4 regions of the Alteromonas sp. ABH4_457 genome follow, and region 1 is predicted to be linked to each of the others. Evidence: predicted binding sites of a transcription regulator. Region 1 holds the regulator's gene; each other region holds the start of a gene.
The links. Region 1 encodes sigma-54, which starts transcription at its own class of promoters, with help from an activator protein. Its sites were predicted from a motif close to GTTGGCACGNNNNTNGNNT; they were not measured.
Positions count from the first base shown of each region.

Region 2: glnA (glutamate--ammonia ligase) is a predicted target of sigma-54. The motif match lies at 3,273-3,291, and genes of this name have one in related genera.
Region 3: ACXAGR_RS00920 (DUF2726 domain-containing protein) is a predicted target of sigma-54. The motif match lies at 3,662-3,680, and genes of this name have one in related genera.
Region 4: flgB (flagellar basal body rod protein FlgB) is a predicted target of sigma-54. The motif match lies at 696-714, and genes of this name have one in related genera.

Region 1 covers NZ_JBSWXN010000008.1:353,290-358,382, reverse strand. Annotated here, with positions in the region: gene lptA (lipopolysaccharide transport periplasmic protein LptA) at 1-330, shown strand, start outside; gene lptB (LPS export ABC transporter ATP-binding protein) at 336-1,061, shown strand; gene ACXAGR_RS21505 (RNA polymerase factor sigma-54) at 1,157-2,641, shown strand; gene hpf (ribosome hibernation promoting factor) at 2,674-2,961, shown strand; gene ptsN (PTS IIA-like nitrogen regulatory protein PtsN) at 2,970-3,413, shown strand; gene rapZ (RNase adapter RapZ) at 3,460-4,305, shown strand; gene ACXAGR_RS21485 (HPr family phosphocarrier protein) at 4,305-4,577, shown strand; gene ACXAGR_RS21480 (substrate-binding periplasmic protein) at 4,631-5,093, shown strand, end outside.
Region 2 covers NZ_JBSWXN010000001.1:205,154-210,246, reverse strand. Annotated here, with positions in the region: gene ACXAGR_RS00820 (MalY/PatB family protein) at 1-302, opposite strand, end outside; gene ACXAGR_RS00815 (response regulator) at 402-776, opposite strand; gene typA (translational GTPase TypA) at 971-2,794, opposite strand; gene glnA (glutamate--ammonia ligase) at 3,362-4,771, shown strand; gene ACXAGR_RS00800 (DUF4124 domain-containing protein) at 4,873-5,093, shown strand, end outside.
Region 3 covers NZ_JBSWXN010000001.1:225,924-231,016, forward strand. Annotated here, with positions in the region: gene ACXAGR_RS00895 (GNAT family N-acetyltransferase) at 1-186, opposite strand, end outside; gene ACXAGR_RS00900 (DUF2721 domain-containing protein) at 183-572, opposite strand; gene ACXAGR_RS00905 (rhodanese-like domain-containing protein) at 645-1,055, opposite strand; gene ACXAGR_RS00910 (cobalamin biosynthesis protein CobD/CbiB) at 1,172-2,125, opposite strand; gene ACXAGR_RS00915 (5'-methylthioadenosine/adenosylhomocysteine nucleosidase) at 2,140-2,835, opposite strand; gene ACXAGR_RS00920 (DUF2726 domain-containing protein) at 2,996-3,583, opposite strand; gene ACXAGR_RS00925 (hypothetical protein) at 3,747-4,106, opposite strand; gene ACXAGR_RS00930 (FAD-dependent oxidoreductase) at 4,296-5,093, opposite strand, start outside.
Region 4 covers NZ_JBSWXN010000005.1:200,825-205,917, forward strand. Annotated here, with positions in the region: gene ACXAGR_RS13655 (CheR family methyltransferase) at 1-661, shown strand, start outside; gene flgB (flagellar basal body rod protein FlgB) at 804-1,211, shown strand; gene flgC (flagellar basal body rod protein FlgC) at 1,211-1,633, shown strand; gene ACXAGR_RS13670 (flagellar hook assembly protein FlgD) at 1,658-2,347, shown strand; gene flgE (flagellar hook protein FlgE) at 2,362-3,747, shown strand; gene flgF (flagellar basal-body rod protein FlgF) at 3,976-4,719, shown strand; gene flgG (flagellar basal-body rod protein FlgG) at 4,767-5,093, shown strand, end outside.

The DNA.
Region 1 (5,093 bases):
GGGAAAGAGGTTTTTATTGCCCGCGGAAAACCAGCCACTTATTCTCAAACGCTGGATGACGGCGCAAAAGTAAAAGCCAGCGCAAATGAAATTCGCTACGAAGTAGCCAAACAACTTATTTCCTTGCAAGGTGATGCGAAAATCCAGCAAGATACCAGCATGGTCCAGGGAGATAGCATCACCTATGACATGTCAAAAGAGCAACTTCTGGCAACCGGCGGTGAAAGTAACAGCAACGGCCGGGTAACCACGGTTTTCCGTCCTGACACAGTTAAAGAGCTGAAGGAAGAGAACAAGACTTCAGACAGCAACGAAAACGAGGGTAACTGAGTTACATGGCAACCCTGAGTGCGACTCACCTGGCAAAGTCGTATAAATCACGCCAGGTCGTCCGTGACGTTAGTTTATCGGTTTCTACCGGACAGATAGTAGGTCTGCTGGGTCCTAACGGTGCAGGTAAAACCACAACGTTTTACATGATTGTCGGTCTTGTGCCACTGGACAAAGGCAAAATCCTCATTGATGAGCAGGAGCTGACGCACCAGCCAATGCACGAACGTGCCCGCCGGGGAATTGGCTATTTACCCCAGGAGGCATCCATTTTCCGCAAGCTGACCGTACATGAAAACATCATGGCGATATTACAGACGCGTAAAGACTTAAAAAGTCATCAACGTGAACAGGAAGCGGATGCACTACTTGATGAATTTAATATTAACCATATACGTAATAGTACAGGTATGAGTTTGTCGGGTGGCGAACGCCGCCGGGTTGAAATTGCCCGCGCACTGGCAGCCAATCCGCAATTTATTTTGCTCGATGAACCCTTCGCCGGAGTTGACCCGATTTCGGTTAATGATATAAAGAAGATCATTCAGCACTTACGGGACAGAGGTATCGGTATCCTCATCACCGACCACAATGTCAGGGAAACCCTTGATGTGTGTGAAGAGGCCTATATCGTCAGTCATGGAGAACTGATTGCTCAGGGCACCGCAGAACAGGTATTAAGTAATCAAAAAGTTCGTGATGTATACCTTGGTGAGCAATTCAGGCTATAGTTAAGATATCGGGATGAGCATTTAGCGGAGATTTCGCCACCGGCACTCACACCGCTACAACCGGATGTCCTTTTTAGAGTTTATATAAGACGTAGATGAAACCATCTTTACAGTTAAAATTTAGCCAACAACTAACAATGACGCCTCAGCTTCAGCAGGCGATCAAGCTATTGCAGTTGTCTACGCTGGACTTACAACAAGAAATTCAGGAAGCTCTCGATTCTAATCCTTTGCTGGAAGTCGACGACAGCTCCGACAACGATGTAATTGAGAAAAATAACATCGACAATGATGACAGCATGCAAGAGTCTGCAACAGCCTCATCTTCTGACAGCATGGATACCGGTGAAGCACTGGAAAAGAATGATTTACCGGATGAGCTGCCCATCGACAGTACCTGGGATGAGTACATTTCTGCGTCTTCTGCCCCCGCGCCCGGCCCTTCCGGGGGTGATGATGAACAAATCTTTCAGGGTGAAACCACCGAAAATATTCAGGACCATCTGCTGTGGCAAATGCGTCTGACACCTTTTTCTGACACAGACCGCGCCATCGCGCTGGCGATCATCGATTCCATTGATGAGTCCGGCTATCTAACGGTTACCGTTGACGACATTCTGCAAAGCGTAAACAGTGAAGATATGGAAGAGCCCGTAGAAGAAGATGAGGTTGAGTGCGTACTTAAACGTATTCAGCTATTTGATCCTCTCGGTTCCGGCTCCCGCACACCGCAGGAGTGCTTGTTAGTTCAGCTGGCGCAATTTGCACCGGAAACACCGTGGCTGGAAGAAGCCAAACTACTGCTCAGAGAGCATTCCGATCTGTTAGGCAGTAAAGATTACCGTACGTTAATGCGTAAAACCCGCCTGAAAGAAGATCAGTTACGGGAAGCGATGCGTTTGCTGCAAACGCTTAATCCCCGTCCGGGCAGTGCATTAATTACGAAAGAACCCGAATATGTCATTCCGGATGTATCGGTTGCGAAGAAAAATGGCCGTTGGGTTGTAGAATTAAACCCCGACAGCCTGCCTAAGCTCAGTGTTAATCAGCAGTATGCTGCAATGAGCCGTAAAGCAAGAAACAGCAGTGATTCACAATTTATCCGCTCTCACATGCAGGAAGCAAAATGGTTTATTAAGAGCCTTGAGAGCCGGAACGATACGCTGCTGAAAGTAGCAAATTGTATTGTTCAGCAACAGATGGGCTTTTTTGAGCATGGCCCTGAAATGATGAAACCAATGGTGCTGAATGATGTCGCAGAAATGGTAGATATGCACGAATCTACTATTTCCAGGGTAACAACGCAGAAGTACATGCACACGCCCCGTGGTATTTTCGAGTTGAAGTATTTCTTCTCCAGCCACGTTGCCACTGAATCAGGTGGTGAGTGTTCATCTACAGCGATTCGCGCCCTGATTAAAAAGCTGGTTGCCGCTGAAAAGCCAAGCAAGCCACTGAGTGACAGCAAGATTGCTTCGTTGTTGGCCGATCAAGGCATTATGGTTGCCCGGCGAACAATAGCAAAGTACCGGGAATCCTTGTCGATCCCGCCGTCTAACCAACGCAAAAGCCTTATCTAACTTAAGGCTGCTCAAAATAAGGAAGACGAAATATGCAAATCAACCTTTCTGGTCATCACATTGAGATCACTGATTCTTTGCGTAATTATGTCGATACTAAGTTCAGCAAACTGGAACGTCATTTTGACCACATATCAAATGTGCACGTTATTTTAAATGTTGAAAAGCTTAGCCAAAAAGCAGAAGCAACGGTTCATCTTAGCGGCGCGGAAGTCTTCGCCTCTTCCGAAAATCAGGACATGTATGCTGCCATTGACAGCATGGTCGATAAGCTCGACAGGCAGGTCCTGAAACACAAGGAAAAGCTTAAAAAGCACTAATTGAATTCATGGATATACAAGCCATAGTCAGCCTGGACCGCACCGAGTGTGCGGTCCAGTGCAATAGCAAAAAACGCATTCTCGAAATCATCAGCGGGATTGCAGCTAAAAATAACCCCGATGTTGATGAAGCCACCGTGTTAAGTAGCCTGCTGGCCCGTGAGCGAATGGGCAGCACAGGTATAGGTAACGGCATAGCCCTCCCCCACGGTCGCCTGGCCGGACTGGAAAATGTCATCGCCATCGTAGTTACCAGCACACCCGCCATCGATTTTGATGCTATCGACAACAAACCTGTGGATATTTTCTTTACTCTGCTTGTCCCTCAGGAACAAACCGAAGGACATTTACAAACTCTGGCCATGGTTGCCGGAAAACTCAGCGATAAAGAAACCATAAAAACTATCCGCAAAGCTCAGACAAGTGATGATATTATTCGCGCATTACAGTAACTTAGTGTAATACGCACCGACAACACGTGACTTCAGGAGAAACGGCGTGAAGTTAATCATCATCAGCGGACGTTCCGGTTCAGGAAAATCAGTAGCACTTCGTGCCCTTGAGGATCTGGGGTACTACTGCGTCGATAATATTCCGGTTAATCTGTTACCAGCCCTGACACACACTGTCGCCGATGAATACGAGCAGGTAGCTGTGAGTATTGATGTCAGAAACTTGCCTAAAGAGCCTTCTGAGCTGGTTGAAATTCTCGACTACCTGCCGGAGTCATGGACTGTCACCATCGTATATATTGACGCAAGTGACGATATGCTGGTGCGCCGGTTCAGCGAAACCCGGCGGTTACACCCGCTGGCCAAACTGAATAAGTCATTGTCAGATGCCATCCAGACAGAACGTGAACTGCTGGCGCCTGTAGCGGAAAGAGCGGATTTGAATATTGATACCGACTCTCTGAGCATCCACCAGCTGGCAGAATTAATCCGCGAGCGTATCCTCGGTAAGAAAAGCTCACGACTTGTTCTGGTATTTGAATCATTCGGCTTTAAACACGGTATTCCCAAAGATGCAGACTATGTATTTGACGCCCGTTTTCTGCCAAACCCTCACTGGGAGCCGGATTTAAAACATCTGACGGGCCTGGATACACCGGTTCAGGTTTTCCTCAGTTCCCAGCCTATAGTGACCAAATTTATCTGGCAGATTCAGAACCTCATCACGACCTGGTTGCCACACCTTGAACGGAACAACCGCAGTTATGTGACTGTCGCTATCGGATGTACCGGCGGACAGCACCGTTCAGTTTATGTAGCGGAATCACTGGCGAAAAACTTCCGGGAATCTCATCCTGATGTCCAGATCCGCCACAGGGAGCAAAGTAAATAATGCGCATAGAGAAATCTCTGACTATTGTTAATAAACTGGGCCTGCATGCCAGAGCTGCAACGCAGTTAGTGCAACTGGCGAATCAGTTCGATGCCGAAGTTATTTTACAAAAAGGCGATAAGCAGGCTAATGCCAATAGTGTGCTGGGACTGATGATGATGGAAAGTCATCAGGGGGAACAGGTTACTGTGATCTCTGAAGGTCCGGATGCTGAAGCTGCAATGGATGCCGTCGAGGCACTAATTGCAGGCAGATTTAACGAAGATGAATAGCGCCGGCACACCACTGAGTGTGCAGTGCCGGCGAAGGCTTAAAGGCAAACCCGTTGAAACGTTTCATCAGTTTAATCATCTTTTTGACAGCGATGGCTTTTCAAAGCTCAGTATGGTGTGCTGAGCACAGAAAAAGTCTGATAACCGGTGGTACGGCCTGGCCTCCTTATCTGTACATAACAGACAATAATGAGCCGGCCGGTGAAGACTACCAATTGTTGAAGTCGGTTTTAGGCAAGCTGGATTATGCACTGGAAAGCCAGATCCTGCCTGAAAGACGGGTCACTCAGCAAATAGAACTGGGGCAAATTGATGTAGTTACAGGTGCAGCTTTCACACCGGCGAGAGCACTGAAAAACTATTTTTCTGTTCCTTACCGCAAAGAAACCATCAGCTTTGCCTTTCATCCTTCCCATCATGACGAATATGCCGGTAAATCTCTTGAAACCTTACTAAGGGAAGGCAAAACCCTGGCGTTAAATACCGGCGGATGGTATGGCGACTGGTTTAATGAAA
Region 2 (5,093 bases), on a different contig from region 1:
GCAATGTTAAATGCCGGCACGACGCCCGGCGTCCATACCAGCCAGTCAGGATCAATAACCCAGTCGTGTTTGTCTTCAAGCCAGCGCTGAACAGCCTCAATAGCCGGCTTGTACTGCGCCGGCAATACATAACCCATGATGCCGTGATCAACACTGGAAGAGAGTGCATCCAGAATGGCGGGGGCGCAACGGAATTCCATATCGGCAACCCATGCCGGAATGATGTCCTGACCGGCGTATTTTTGCCATTTAAAAGAATAGGTATCCTGACGGGAAGGCGTATCGTCGAAATTGAAAGGCACGTGAGATTTTCCTGTGTTGCAGTGCTAAAAGAGAGTGCGAGAAGGCCCCTGCGGGCCATATCTTTGTGCCTGTAACACTACAACGATTAACGGTCAGCTTCAATCCACCAGTTGCTTAACTTTCTGCACCAGGTTTTCTGATGTGAACGGTTTGGCAAGAAACTGGGTGGCCCCGCCTTTTTTCGCTGCGATTACCGTGTCACGTGTGGCATCAGCCGTCAGTAAGATGAAGGGGGTTTTCAGCCCAGCTTCACGGCACGCTTTCAGCAACGTTAAACCGTCGTATTGGGGCATGTTCTGATCACTGATGATCAAAGACAAATTATCCTGCGGCTGGTTGACTAAAAAGTCATGCGCCATTTCACTCCGGCTGAAAGCAAACACATTGGCACCCAGCTCCTCTTCCAGTGCATAGGTCACAATGTCTAACGTTATCGTATCATCATCTATCACTGCGATGGTGTATTCAGCCACACTTTACTCCTTATCAGCATGCTACAGCAGCTCTGAACTATTTCTCTTTCCGGACATTCCGGCACTCAGTGTACACACATACATTGCCGGCTCCGGCGCAACATGAAGAATAAGTCTTATTCACCGGGATTGAAACAATACTTCAGGCGAAAAAAAAGCGTCCATCAGGACGCTTTTTCAAAAATACTCAGTACTTATTTCGCACGACCGGCACGTTTACGGTCGTTTTCAGTCAGCAGCTTCTTACGAATACGGATGCTTACCGGCGTAACTTCTACCAGTTCATCGTCATCGATAAATTCCAGCGCCTGTTCAAGAGACATCTTCACAGGTGGAACCAGAGTTTGCGCTTCATCAGTACCTGATGCACGCACGTTTGTCAGTTGCTTACCTTTCAGGGCGTTTACTGTCAGGTCATTGTCACGGCTGTGAATACCGATGATCATACCTTCGTAAACTTCAACACCGTGTCCGATGAACAGACGACCACGTTCCTGCAGGTTAAACAGGGCGTTTGTCAGTGCTTTACCCATTGCATTGGCAATCAGTACACCATTCTTACGCTTACCGATAGTACCGCCTTTGTGCGGACCGTAATGGTCGAACGTGTGGTACAACAGACCTGAACCGGAAGTCAGCGTCATGAACTCAGTCTGGAAACCAATCAGACCACGGCTTGGAATGATGAAGTCCATACGGATACGGCCTTTGCCATCCGGGTTCATGTCACGCATTTCTGCTTTACGCAGACCAAGCTGTTCCATGATTGAACCCTGGTGCTCGTCTTCACAGTCGATAGTCAGTGTTTCAAACGGTTCCTGCAGCTCGCCGTCAACTTCTTTCAGGATTACTTCCGGACGTGATACCGCCAGCTCGTAACCTTCACGACGCATATTTTCAATCAGGATACCTAAGTGCAGTTCACCACGGCCTGATACGCGGAATTTATCCGGGTCAGCGGTTTCTTCAACGCGCAGTGCCACGTTATGTACCAGCTCGTCCTGCAGACGCTCAAGGATGTTACGTGAAGTCACGTACTTACCTTCTTTACCGGCAAACGGAGATGTGTTTACCTGGAACGTCATGGTTACTGTTGGTTCGTCAACCGTCAGCGGAGGCAAGGCTTCTACTGTATTAACGTCACACACAGTATCAGAAATTTTCAGTTCGCCCAGACCAGTAATCGCGATGATGTCACCTGCGCTTGCAGAGTCGACTTCATGACGCTCAAGACCTAAGTAACCCAGTACCTGACCCACTTTACCGTTGCGCTTCTTACCATCAGCACCAACAACAGTAACCTGCTGGTTCATCTTCACGCTACCGCGCTTAACACGACCAACACCGATTACGCCAACATATGAGTTGTAGTCCAGCTGAGAGATCTGCATCTGGAATGCACCGGCAGGGTCTGCATTTGGCGCTTCAACCTGATCCACGATTAACTGGAACAGTGGCGTCATGTCTTCGCCTTTGGTGTCTGCATCCATTGATGCCCAGCCATTCAGTGCTGATGCATAGATAACCTGGAAGTCTAACTGCTCATCAGTCGCACCTAAGTTATCGAACAGGTCAAAAACCTGATCCATTACCCAGTCAGGACGTGCACCCGGCTTGTCAATTTTATTGATTACTACGATTGGCTTCAGACCCTGAGCAAACGCTTTTTGCGTTACGAAACGGGTTTGCGGCATAGGACCTTCCTGCGCATCAACCAGCAGCAGTACACAGTCAGCCATCGACATTACACGCTCTACCTCACCACCGAAGTCGGCGTGTCCCGGGGTGTCTACGATGTTGATGCGGTAGTCATTCCAGTTAATGGCGGTGTTTTTCGCCAGAATGGTAATACCACGCTCTTTCTCGATGTCGTTAGAGTCCATTACCCGTTCCTGGGCTTCGCCACGGCTTTCCAGCGTACCGGATTGCTGTAACAGTTTGTCAACCAGAGTCGTTTTACCATGGTCAACGTGCGCGATAATCGCGATATTGCGTAATTTATTAATATCAGTGGTCATTGGGTCAAAGCCTTGGAAATCAGCGTTGCAGATGTAAGAAAAACATCAGGCAGATTTGATTGCTAAAACGGAATAGTAAAATGTGCGCGGATTGTACAGAAATTCCTTTCGCTTTGCGCATCTTTTTTTATTTTTCTTTGTGACACTTTTCTGGATTGTGTGCGGATCTAATTTATTCCAATGTTTTATCAATGATCCTACTAGTATCCGGGTTTGCTTTGTTCTAGTCTAAGCATCAGTTCTTATCTTCATATACTGCAATTTCTGCATTGTCACAGCCTTTATTCTTCTGCTCCGGTTCGAATCATTCCGGTACGGATAAATCACGGCTTAATAATGTTCAGCAGTCCGATAGAACCCGATGAATCAAAACACCCTTGCGCACCAAAATAGAGCTTCACCGCACCATTATAGTGCATTTGCGTTTGTGGATTTTTGTGCTACTGCCTGCTAAGCCGCGTTTTACCGTCTTCATGTAAGTGGCATGAAAATAGCTTTAATGATTCTCAATTATTTTGGAGTGAAATTGTTCATTCCACGTTTATTCTAATAAATCCGGAGGACACGATGTCAATAGAAAAGGCATTAGAGCTGATCAAAGAAAGCGAAGCTAAATTTGTAGACTTACGCTTTACCGACACTAAAGGTAAGGAGCAACACGTATCGATCCCTGCAGGTCTGGTCGATGACGAGTTCTTTGAAGAAGGTAAGATGTTTGATGGTTCTTCAATTTCTGGTTGGAAACACATCAACGAATCAGACATGATCCTGATGCCAGACGCAGCATCTTGCGTTGTTGACCCGTTCGCAGAAGAAACTCAGGTAAACATCCGTTGTGACATCGTTGAGCCGTCTACCCTGGAAGGCTACGACCGTGACCCTCGCTCTGTTGCACGTCGTGCAGAAGAGTTCCTGAAGTCTACTGGTATCGGTGACACTGCTTTCTTCGGTCCAGAGCCAGAATTCTTCCTGTTTGACGATGTGAAATTCCACACTGACATGGCGGGTTCTTTCTTCAAGATCGATTCTTCTGAAGCAAAATGGAACTCCGGTGCAGAATTCGAAGGCGGTAACCTTGCTCACCGTCCTGGCGTAAAAGGCGGTTACTTCCCGGTTCCACCAGTAGACTCAGCACACGACATCCGTGGCGCAATGTGTCTGGTTATGGAAGAAATGGGTCTGGTCGTTGAAGCTCACCACCACGAAGTAGCAACTGCTGGTCAGAACGAAATCGCTTGTGCTTTCAACACGCTGGTTAAGAAAGCTGACGAAGTTCAAATCTATAAGTATGTTGTACACAACGTTGCAAATGCATACGGTCAGTCTGCGACATTCATGCCTAAGCCTCTGGTTGGTGACAACGGTTCTGGTATGCACGTTCACCAGTCTATCGCTAAAGATGGCAAAAACATCTTCGCAGGCGACAAGTACGCTGGTATGTCTGAAGAAGCGCTGTACTACATCGGCGGTATCATCAAGCACGCCCGTGCAATCAACGCATTCACTAACGCTTCTACTAACTCGTACAAGCGTCTGGTACCAGGCTTTGAAGCACCGGTTATGCTGGCTTACTCTGCACGTAACCGTTCTGCGTCAATCCGTATTCCTTACGTAACAAGCGATAAAGCGCGTCGTATCGAAGTACGTTTCCCTGACCCGACTGGTAACCCTTACCTGGGCTTCACTGCTATGTTAATGGCGGGTATCGACGGTATCATCAACAAGATTCACCCTGGTGACTCTATGGATAAAGACCTGTACGACTTACCACCAGAAGAAGCAGCAGAAATCCCAACTGTTGCCAGCTCACTGGAAATGGCTCTGGAAGCGCTGGACAACGACCGTGACTTCCTGAAAGCCGGTGGCGTTATGACTGATGACATGATCGATGCATACATCGGTCTGAAGTCTGAAGAAGTAACGACTCTGAACATGTCTACTCACCCTGTTGAGTTCGACATGTACTACAGCGTATAAGCCATTCGCTGATTTGATTTGAAAAAGCCCGCATCTGCGGGCTTTTTTTCGCCCCGGCTTTTGCTAGACTGAGAATTCTTTCGTTGTGAAAATGGTGTCCGATGATACTTCGCATTTTGCTTGTCACCGCTTTATTCGTGCCTTCAGTACAGTCACAAACAATTTATAAAGTCGTGAAAGAAGACGGTACCGTTCTGTATACAGACGTGCCACAGGACGGCGCAGAGACCCTTGAGTTCGAAGCCAATACCAGTAATGTTGCAGACAGCCCCGACATCAAAGCCACGCAACAGACGCAATCCCGCGACAAACAGCCCAACTA
Region 3 (5,093 bases), on a different contig from region 1:
GTACAGAGCAACGTAGCTGGCATTAATATTGTCGTGCCAGCCCTTATGATACATTTCTTCCAGAGAGAAATGAGACAGATAACCGTCACCCTGAATGCGGTTGCCTAATAACAACACGCCCTCAAAGTGCTCCGGCGCAAGGGGGACGTAAGTAATATCGCTGGCTGATGGCTTATTGTTTTTCATTTTTTATTATCTTTTATGCCATCCAGATGGAAATCCAGTGCTTCAACAGAGATCAGGATTTCCCGCACAGACATCCACAATGAATACATCAGACACACCAGACTGGAGGCGAATATCCAGTTTCCGGCCAGCTGATACGTCAGGTAAATGGCAAGCATGGATAAGACACACAGGAAAAAGCTGACAACACCGGCTATCTGCATGCGTTTTATGAATAAAATGCGCTGGCGCAGGTTACGGATTTGCGCCTGTGTGTTTTCGTCGCGGTTTTCACGGGCAAAGTTACGGATTATCGTTGCCAGTGTCAGGAAGCGGTTCGTGTAAGCCAGGAGCAACAGTGAAATCGCCGGAAACAACATGGCCGGCGTAGCAATATCTATCTGCATTGACATATCTGCTTAAAATGAAAGCGCGGAATACTACCAGCTTAATCCGGTTTCTGCCATACAGGCAAGCAATCACATTCTCTCTACGGGCAAACCGGCTTCTGTCCAGCCCAGCATATCGCCTTCAAGGTGACTGATACCGGTGAACTGCTTCTGTTCCAGCATCTGCATTGCTATTTGCGCCCGACGCCCGGAGCGGCAGTAAATAATGATAGGTTTGTCTTTGGCATCATTCAGCTGTTCCACATACTCGCCGATGGCTTCGTGAGGCATGTTGATGGCGCCGGGAATATGGCCGTCAGCGTATTCCTGCGGAGTACGCACGTCGATGAGTAACCACTCGTCGGCTTTCACTTTTTCCAGCATGAAAGGCGTTGCCTGAACTGAGCGGAATCCGTCGGCTTCGGCTTCTTTTGGCCAGTAAAAGGTTGTTGCAACAACGGCAACGATAATAAGAGCAGAAACAACAATGATTTTGCGCATGAGGTTATCCGTCACTATGTTCCGTATATCTGTTTTAACTTGTGTTTCCGGTGCAGTGTACACTATCTGAACAAGGCGTGCAGAACCCTTTTACATCCCGGGCAGTTAGCACAGTATTAAAAAGCATATAGTGCGTGCAGGGCAGAAAAGATCACAACAGTGATCCCCAGCAGCAGTAAAACCGCTCTGGTAACAGCCTGACGACAATGTGTCATGTCTGAAAAGCGCACCTCGCGGTGACCGCCGACCCGGCTGTACCGGATCATATTCCCTGAGTAAATGGCCGGGCCACCCAGCCGGATCCCTAAGCTCCCGCCACATAACGCCAGCAGCAGTGAGGTGCTGTCTCTGGATCTTGCCTGTGAGAGCGCTTTAAATCCGGCAACCGGATGTGTTGACAGTGCCAGTAATATTGCACCGGTAAATGCAGGGACCAGCGAGAGCAGCCGGGTGACCCTGCGAACGGGCAGGGCAAACCAGTAGAAGCCGGGGTTTCGCCAGTGCCACTGCCAGCTGAATAAGAGCAGCAGACGATACAGCAGTGCTGCCACCGGACCGGCAATCAGAAACCAAAAAACCACACCGCAAAACTGGTAGCAGAACCTGAGCAGTAAACTTTCCATGGCAGCTTTAGCAATACCGATATCTGACAGACGAGCACAGTCGCGGGCGACGAAGTGGGACACCATTTCTCTGGCAAGGACTTTCTTTTCTCTGCCAAGGGCGGTGACGACAGCATTGTAGTGCCATCTCACCTGAGCGAAGTCCATGACGCAGAGCAAAATGACTGCTTCGAAAAACAGCGGATATTCAGCCATGGTAACCAGCAAACCGGTAAGCACAGTGAAAGGCACGATAAGTACAATGGCACCCAGTGCGCCGGATATCCGGTGTTGGGAAGGGCTGTCAGTGGATTTGGGTTTTACTTTTGTCGCCATCCCGGCCGCCAGCAGGCGGAATACGGTTAACGGGTGGTATTTGGGAGGCCAGCGCCAAAGGCTGTCGATGGCGATAACCACCAACAGCAGGGCGAGATTTTGTAATAAGGGGCTGTGGAGCAGGGCGTCCATGCTTAACACTATGCTCAGGCTAAACGGGCAATCATTCCCATAACCAGTTCAGCAGAGTGCTTCGCTGCGGTTTCCAGATATGCCTCGAAGGACACTGATGATGTCTTGCCGGCGATATCAGACAAAGAACGGATCACCAGAAACGGTGTTTCCAGCATAAAACAGGTTTGTCCGATGGCTGCGCCTTCCATTTCACAGGCCTTCATTGCCGGAAAAGTGTCTTTAATTTTCTGTGCCGCTTCATCTGAACCGACAAAGGAATCGCCGGTACAAATCATGCCAGTGGTGTTCTGGATATGGGTGATGTCCTGTGCCGCGGCGGTAGCAGCTTCAACAAGCCGGGGATCGCAGTCGTATTGTGGCGGCATACCGGCACATTGCCCAAGTTCATAACCAAAATGGGTAATATCCACATCGTGATATTTCACTGCACTGCCGACGACCACATCACCGATATTCAGCGCCGGATCGAAGCCGCCGGCTGAACCGGTATTAACAACATAATCAGGCGTGTATTGCTCGATAAGTGCTGTTGTGGCAAGGGCTGAAGCAACTTTACCAATACCGCATTTTACCAGCACGACTTCAGCGCCATGCAGGGTGCCGGTGTAAAAGGTCAGATGTTTCCACTGTCGGGTTTCACAATCTGTCAGAGATGCCTGTAACAGTGCAATTTCCTGATCCATTGCGCCAAGAATACCGATTTTCATAAATATGTTCCGTCGATGTACCGCCCGGCGAACTGGGTGTGCGCGGGTCCGTTAAGTCATGATTGTTAATGGTAATATGAAAGTGAAGAAACTGACAGAAATTAGGGGAAAATGGGTCGGTACCTTGGGGAGAATACCGACCCGGAGAGTAAAAGGTAAATTAAGCAGCCGCTGCCCGGCTTGAACGCACCGGACGTGTCGGGCGTTTATTCGGTGCAGGGTTAAGCGTCGGCGCCTGTGCAATACGTTGCTGTTTGCGGCGGTAAGGCACCAGCTTGCTTTCGATACATTCGCGGATCTCTTCAGTGGTATAACCGGTTTTCACCTTAATGCGCACATGAGGCAATCCTGCTGCATCCAGCGCGCCGCTGACAAAAAAGTCGCGCTGGGATTTGTATTTGTTCTTGCCATCGTTATAAACAAGGTCGATAGCCATAACAGGCGTCATGTCGTCGCGGTCACATAATACGTAATCCAGTTGCTTTGACGACGCCCGTGACATGGCGCTGGAGCCTTGTTTTTTACTGGCTTTAGCTCTTACTGCCAGTACATCGCTCAGGCGTACCCTGCAGACGATGCGGAATTCACGGCCCACCGCCTGCTCAATCAGTTTCAGAAAATTATGTTCTACCGGTGTGAACAGCTGAGGTTTACTGCGAAAAGGAAAGCTTACACCGCTGTCCGACAATTTCATGGCGCCCAGAGCCACCACAATCAGTAACATCATTAAAATTATAGCCAGTTCCATATTGATCCCCGCGAAAGCAAAATCACATACGTCAAAAAAGTGACGTTTTGTGTCGTGAATTAGTCAACAAGCTGGATTTTGCAAAGGAAGTGCCAGACCGCTAAAAATTTGCAAGGTCGGGAGAGCGTCCGGCACAGAGGAGCTGGGAAGAGGCTGACAGGTCTCAGTTGGCCTTAACAATCATCATATCTACCTGAGAACCTTCGTGATCAGGGGAAATGATAACCCGCACACTGTCGTTAGCTGCAGTGAGTAACGTTCTGCCCTGTACTGTTGCTGCGACCTGCATACCGGGATACTGCGCCGTGTAGTAGTCGATGAGTGTTTGCTGTGGTGTCGCGGAATAAAACACCAGCGTGGCAGGCAGTCCGCTGTCGAAAACCTGACATTGCTTTGCGTCATCCGGCATGGTCAGCGTGTGAAAGTCTGCCGGACAGGCGGATGTGTCAGGCGCTGCAGCCACAGATAACGAAGCCGTACACAGCAGAGTCGCTGCAATCATACTGCACGTCTTTTTGTTCATTTTTACTCTCCCTTTATTAAGCGGAATGGATGCTTAACAGATGAGTAAAACTATAGGCAAGAACCCCTTAACCGGCAATAAAGCATAGGTATACCGGCACACACTCAAGTATCGGCGGTTGATCTTCAGAAACGAAAAAAGCCACGGAATTCTCATCCCGTGGCTTTCGTTTTTTTGCTTTGAGCCGTATTAAACGCCGAGGTAATCCATGATGCCGTCGGCCGCTTTACGGCCTTCGTCAATGGCGGTTACAACCAGATCACTGCCCCGAACCATATCGCCACCGGCGAAGATTTTCGGGTTAGCAGTCTGATAAGCGTACTTACCACCGGCAGGGGCGATAACACGACCCTTTTCATCCAGGATAATACCGTAGTCAGCAAACCAGCTGGCAGGGCTTGGCTGGAAACCGAAGGCGATGATAACCGCATCCGCTTCAAGCACGTGCTCTGAACCTTCCACCTCAACAGGACGACGACGACCGTTGATGTCCGGCGGACCCATTTCAGTTTTAACCAGTTTAACACCGGCTGCAGTGCCTTCACCGGTCAGCGCGATATCCAGCGGTTGTACATTGAAGACGAATTCCACACCTTCTTCTTTCGCGTTCTGTACTTCCTTGCGTGAACCGGGCATGCTTTCTTCATCACGGCGATAAGCACAAATTACGCGTTTTGCGCCCTGACGGATAGACGTACGTACGCAGTCCATAGTGGTATCACCACCACCCAGCACAACAACGGTTTTGTCTTTCATGTCGACAAAATCAGCAGGATCTTTTTCCAGCCCCATTACACGGTTAGTATTCGCAATCAGGAACGGCAGGGCATCGAAAACGTCTTCAACGTGCTCATTGTCGAATCCGCCTTGCATGGACTTGTACGTACCCATACCGAGGAACACTGAATCGTATTCATCAAGCAGCGCCTGGAAGTCGATATCTTTACCGATTTCAGTATTGAGTCTGAACTCCACACCCATTTCGGT
Region 4 (5,093 bases), on a different contig from region 1:
ACGGGGTGGAAACCGTAATTTGTTGCAATCCGTTCTGGATGCCATGACCACCAATGAAACTCTCTGGTTTCGTGATAATTATCCCTACGAGTTACTTATTAATAATATCTTGCCGCAGTACGCCAGTGAAAATCGCCGGTTGCGGATCTGGAGTGCTGCCTGTTCCTCAGGACAGGAGCCGTACTCCATCGCTATGTCAGTACTGGAATTTCAGCGGCAAAAACCCGGCGCTTTAAGAGCAGGTGTGGAAATTACCGGCACAGATTTGTCGTCGGCCATGCTGGAGAAGTGTAACAAAGGTGTGTATGACGAACTTTCTCTGGCCCGCGGGTTATCGGCAGAACGCCGTCAACGCTATTTCTCTCCCAACAGTGAGGGGATGGTTCAGGTCAATGAGGAAGTACGCAGAATGGTTTCTTTTAAAAGCCTGAATCTGCTGCACAGTTATACGGCCCTGGGTCGCTTTGACATCGTATTTTGCCGTAATGTACTGATCTATTTTCCGGCAGATGTGAAACAAAAGATACTGCAACAAATTGCCGCCCAGATGCAGCCCGGGGGGATTTTGTTCCTCGGCGCTTCCGAATCTATTGGTGAAGCCGGATCTCACTTTACCATGGTGAAGTGCCATCCCGGCCTTTACTATCAAAGAAATAAATAATCTCCTGACGCCCCGCCCGGGGCGTCAAAAAATACTTGGCACTTCATTTGCAAAGTTTTCAACAATAAGAAAACGACGATTCATACTCTGAGTCTCTTTTTAATTCGATGTTGTTGAAATCTTTGCCTGTGGAGTGTTTTACATGGCCATCAACCTAGACAATCTGACCGGTTTCCATAAAAAAGCGCTGGATATCAGAGAGCAGAAGATGGAAGTGATTGCCGGTAATCTGGCAAACGCAAACACCCCCGGCTACAAAGCCCGCGATATAGACTTTAAGCAAGCCATGGAAAGCGCCCGCAGTGAACAGCGCCAGGGTTCTTTGCAACGCACTCATGAAAATCATATTGGTGGCGGTCTCAATATCAACAGCTTCGACATCGATTATCGAATCCCAAATCAGCCCGACACCGGGGACGGCAACACCGTTGAAGTGCAGGCTGAAAGAAATGCCTTTCTGGATAACGGAATGAGATACCAGGCAACCCTGCAATTTCTCGAAGGAAAACTGAAAGGTATGAAGAAGGCCTTAAGTGGAGGGCAAAGTTAATGAGCCTGTTTAATGTCATGTCCATTTCCGGTACCGGTATGGAAGCAGAAAGTGTTCGTCTGAACACCACCGCCAGTAACATTGCTAATGCTAACAGTGTCAGCAGCAGTTACGAAGAAACCTACAAGGCACGCTACCCGGTTTTTGCCGCAGAACTTGCCAGAGCATCTGATGAACAGAGCAAAGGCGTGGGTGTTGAGGTTAAAGGTATAGTGGAAAGCGATGCACCTCTGCAAATTGAGTATGCACCGAATAACCCCATGGCTGATGAAAACGGTTATATCTACAAGCCCAACGTCAACATTGTCGAAGAAATGGCAAATATGATGTCTGCTTCGAAAGGCTATGAAACAAACGTTCAGGTTGCTGACACAACCAAACGTATTTTCCGTCAGGTACTGCAGCTTGGTCGCGGTCAGTAATAGCGCTGAGCAGAGGGTATTTTCGTGAGTACTATTTCAAATACGACCGGCTTAAATTCAGAGCTCTACTGGCAGGAAGAAGGTGTAGCTGTTGCCGATGGCAGCGAACAGCGCCTGACCCAGGAAGACTTCTTCTCACTGCTTACCGAGCAGCTGGCGAATCAGGATCCAACCAAACCGGTGGATAACGATCAGATGGTTGCCCAGATGACATCTTTTACGATGGCAGACGGGATCTCCCAGTTGAATGAAAAGTTCGAATCCTTTGCCGCGTCTATGACCTCCAACCAGGCATTGCAGGCTTCCAGTCTGATTGGTCAGCAGGTGCTGGTAGAAGGTAATGTAGGCTATATGGCAGAAGAAGGTGCCGGCTTCAGTGGCGTACTGGTTAACGAACAGACCGTTCAGGATCTGAAGATCACCATCGAGAATCAATATGGTGAAATTGTTAAGACCATTGATGCGGGAACGCAGGCGGCAGGAAATATCCAGTTTAACTGGGACGGAACAGACACAAACGGCAATCCTATGCCGGCCGGAGAATATGTGGTTAATGCTAACGGCACCGTCGACAATGAAGGAACATCTGTTCCTACTGCTATTAACCGGCAGGTAGGCAGTGTCAGCATGACTGGCAGCAGTCAGGGCATTATTTTGAATTTGGCGGGTGATGTGAGTATCAATCTCAGCGACGTCATCCAGATAGGCAGTTAACAGGAGAAAGAGTTATGTCTTTTAATATTGCACTTAGTGGCGTTGCAGCCGCGCAGAAAGATCTCGACGTAACCGCCAATAACATCGCGAACGTCAACACGGTGGGCTTTAAAGAGTCCCGCGCAGAATTTGGTGATGTCTATGCATCGTCATTGCTGGCAGGCGGTAAAACAAAAGTCGGTGACGGTGTTTTGACACAAGATGTGGCACAGCAGTTTTCTCAGGGTAGTTTACAGTTTACTAATACTTCTCTGGATCTTGCGATCACAGGTAACGGCTTCTTTGCCACGGTGCCTGAAATCACATCACGGGACTTCTCATTTACCCGTGCCGGACAGTTCAAGCTGGATGAAGATAACTTCGTGGTTAACAGTAACGGTGACAACTTATTAGGGTTTCCCGTAAATACAGATGGCACAAGTTCATCTGTAGCATTAAGTACTACTATCCCCGTACGCATTCCTGACTCATCCGGTTCGCCGCAACAAACAAGCGAAGTGGATATCCGGATGAACCTGCCGGCAGGGGATCAGGCACTAGACCCTACATTATTTAATCCGGACGATCCGCTGACTTATAACGCGGCCACATCAGTCACCGTTTACGATTCACTGGGTGACAGCCATGTAATGACTTACTATTTCATCAAAGACCCGGCGGCTACAACCACTAATGACTGGTATGTTGCTACTGCCATTGATGACAATCTCGTCGATCTGGTGAACTCTGACGGGACTAACTCAGACCCGGCAACGGCGACTAACGTGGTGGGTACTGCAAGTGGTTCAGCAGTCACCGTGGCGAAAATGTCTTTCAGTCAGGGCGGTGATTTTGTGGGCATTGAATCGCCGGATGGTGTGGCTCAGACTAACCTGAAGATTCAAACAGAAGCCTTAGGTGGAACTATTTTGTCAAACGGTTCTGATCCGTCACAACAAATTGCAATAGACTTTAACCTTGATCCGACGGGAGCAACCACCAACGAACCGACGCAGTTTGCGTCAGCGTTTGAGGTTACTTCACTGGAACAGGATGGTTTACCGGTTGGCCGTTTAACGGGTATTGATATTGGTGCCGACGGTCTGGTTCGGGCAACCTTTTCGAACGGTACTTCTGAGCCTATTGTAAGGGTTGCGCTGGTGCGCTTTTCAAATGAGCAGGGCCTGACCCAGCAAAGCAGCACCCAGTGGAAAGAATCAATCGCTTCCGGTGAGGCACTGGCAGGTGAAGCCACAACCGGTACCTACGGTGAAATTAACTCATCAGCTCTGGAGCAGGCGAACGTTAATCTGACTACCGAACTGATTGACCTGATTATCGCTCAGCGTAATTTCCAGGCAAACTCACGGGCGCTGGAGGTCAATAACCAGCTGAACCAGACAATTCTGAATATCCGTTAATACGTCAGTGGTATGACATTCAGGCAGGCCGGTTTTCCGGCCTGTTTTATTTCCGCAGCGGGGCGTTCACTCACATTCTGCACGCTGAAATTTACCCTCCGCCCGTGTTGTCAGGCCAGGAAACTTTGTCAGCAGACCGTCAAACTTTCCCATCTTTACGTCAATTTACTTTTGGCATTTGAATTGCAGTTGTCACTGTAAGGTTCATTAAAACGTCAAAAGTCAGTCATGGATAAATTACTCTATATTGCTGCAAGCGGTGCCAAGCAAGACCTGCTGGCTACCGGAGTGCGCGCCAATAATCTGGCTAATGCGCAAACCACAGGTTTCCGTGCACAGCTTGAACAGGCCAGAGCTATGCCGGCATACGGCGAAGGGTTGCCGACCCGCGTATTTTCCATGACTGAAAGCCCGTCTAATAACTATGAGTCCGGTGCAATGGTGCAGACCAACCGCGACCTGGATGTTGCTATTCAGGGAGACGGCTGGTTTTCCGTTCAGGGCGCCGACGGACAGGAAGCTTACAGCCGTGACGGCAGCTTTCAGCTTGGTGCTGACGGTATGCTCACAGACATGCATGGCAACATTGTGATGGGTGACAACGGGCCAATCTATCTGCCTGTGCCTCTGGATAATCTGAATATTGCAATGGACGGCACCATTTCCACCCGTCCTGTTGGCGCACCGGAAAATGTGTCGGAAGAGGTGGGCCGGTTAAAGTTGGTTAACCCTGATTTGAATAACCTTGAAAAAGGGTATGACGGTCTGTTCAGAACCAAAGACGGCGCGGCAGTCGATGCCGACGCAAATGTCATGGTCAGAACAGGCATGCTGGAAAGTTCCAATGTGAATGCGGTTGATGAGATGGTCAATATGATCAGCCTGCAGCGCCATTATGAGATGCAGGTCAAGCTGATGAAACAGGCTGACGAGCTATCTACACGTGGTAATCAATTGCTTCGCATAATTTAATTTTTAACTAACGACCACATGCTGTTGCCGGTGGTCAGGAGGTCGATATGCATCCTGCGTTATGGATTAGTAAAACTGGGCTAGACGCCGCACAAACCGACGTTGCCGTGGTATCCAATAACCTGGCAAACGCCTCAACCGTAGGCTTCAAGAAAGATCGCGCGATCTTTGAAGATCTGCTGTATCAGAATATCAACCAGCCGGGCGGACGTTCGTCGGCCGATACTGAGTTGCCTTCAGGCCTGATGCTGGGCTCCGGTTCAAAAGTGGTCGCTACGCAAAAAGCTCATACTCAGGGCAATATGCTGACTACCGAAAATGCACTGGATATGTCTATTCAGGGCCGCGGATATTTTGAAATTCTGCAGCCTGAC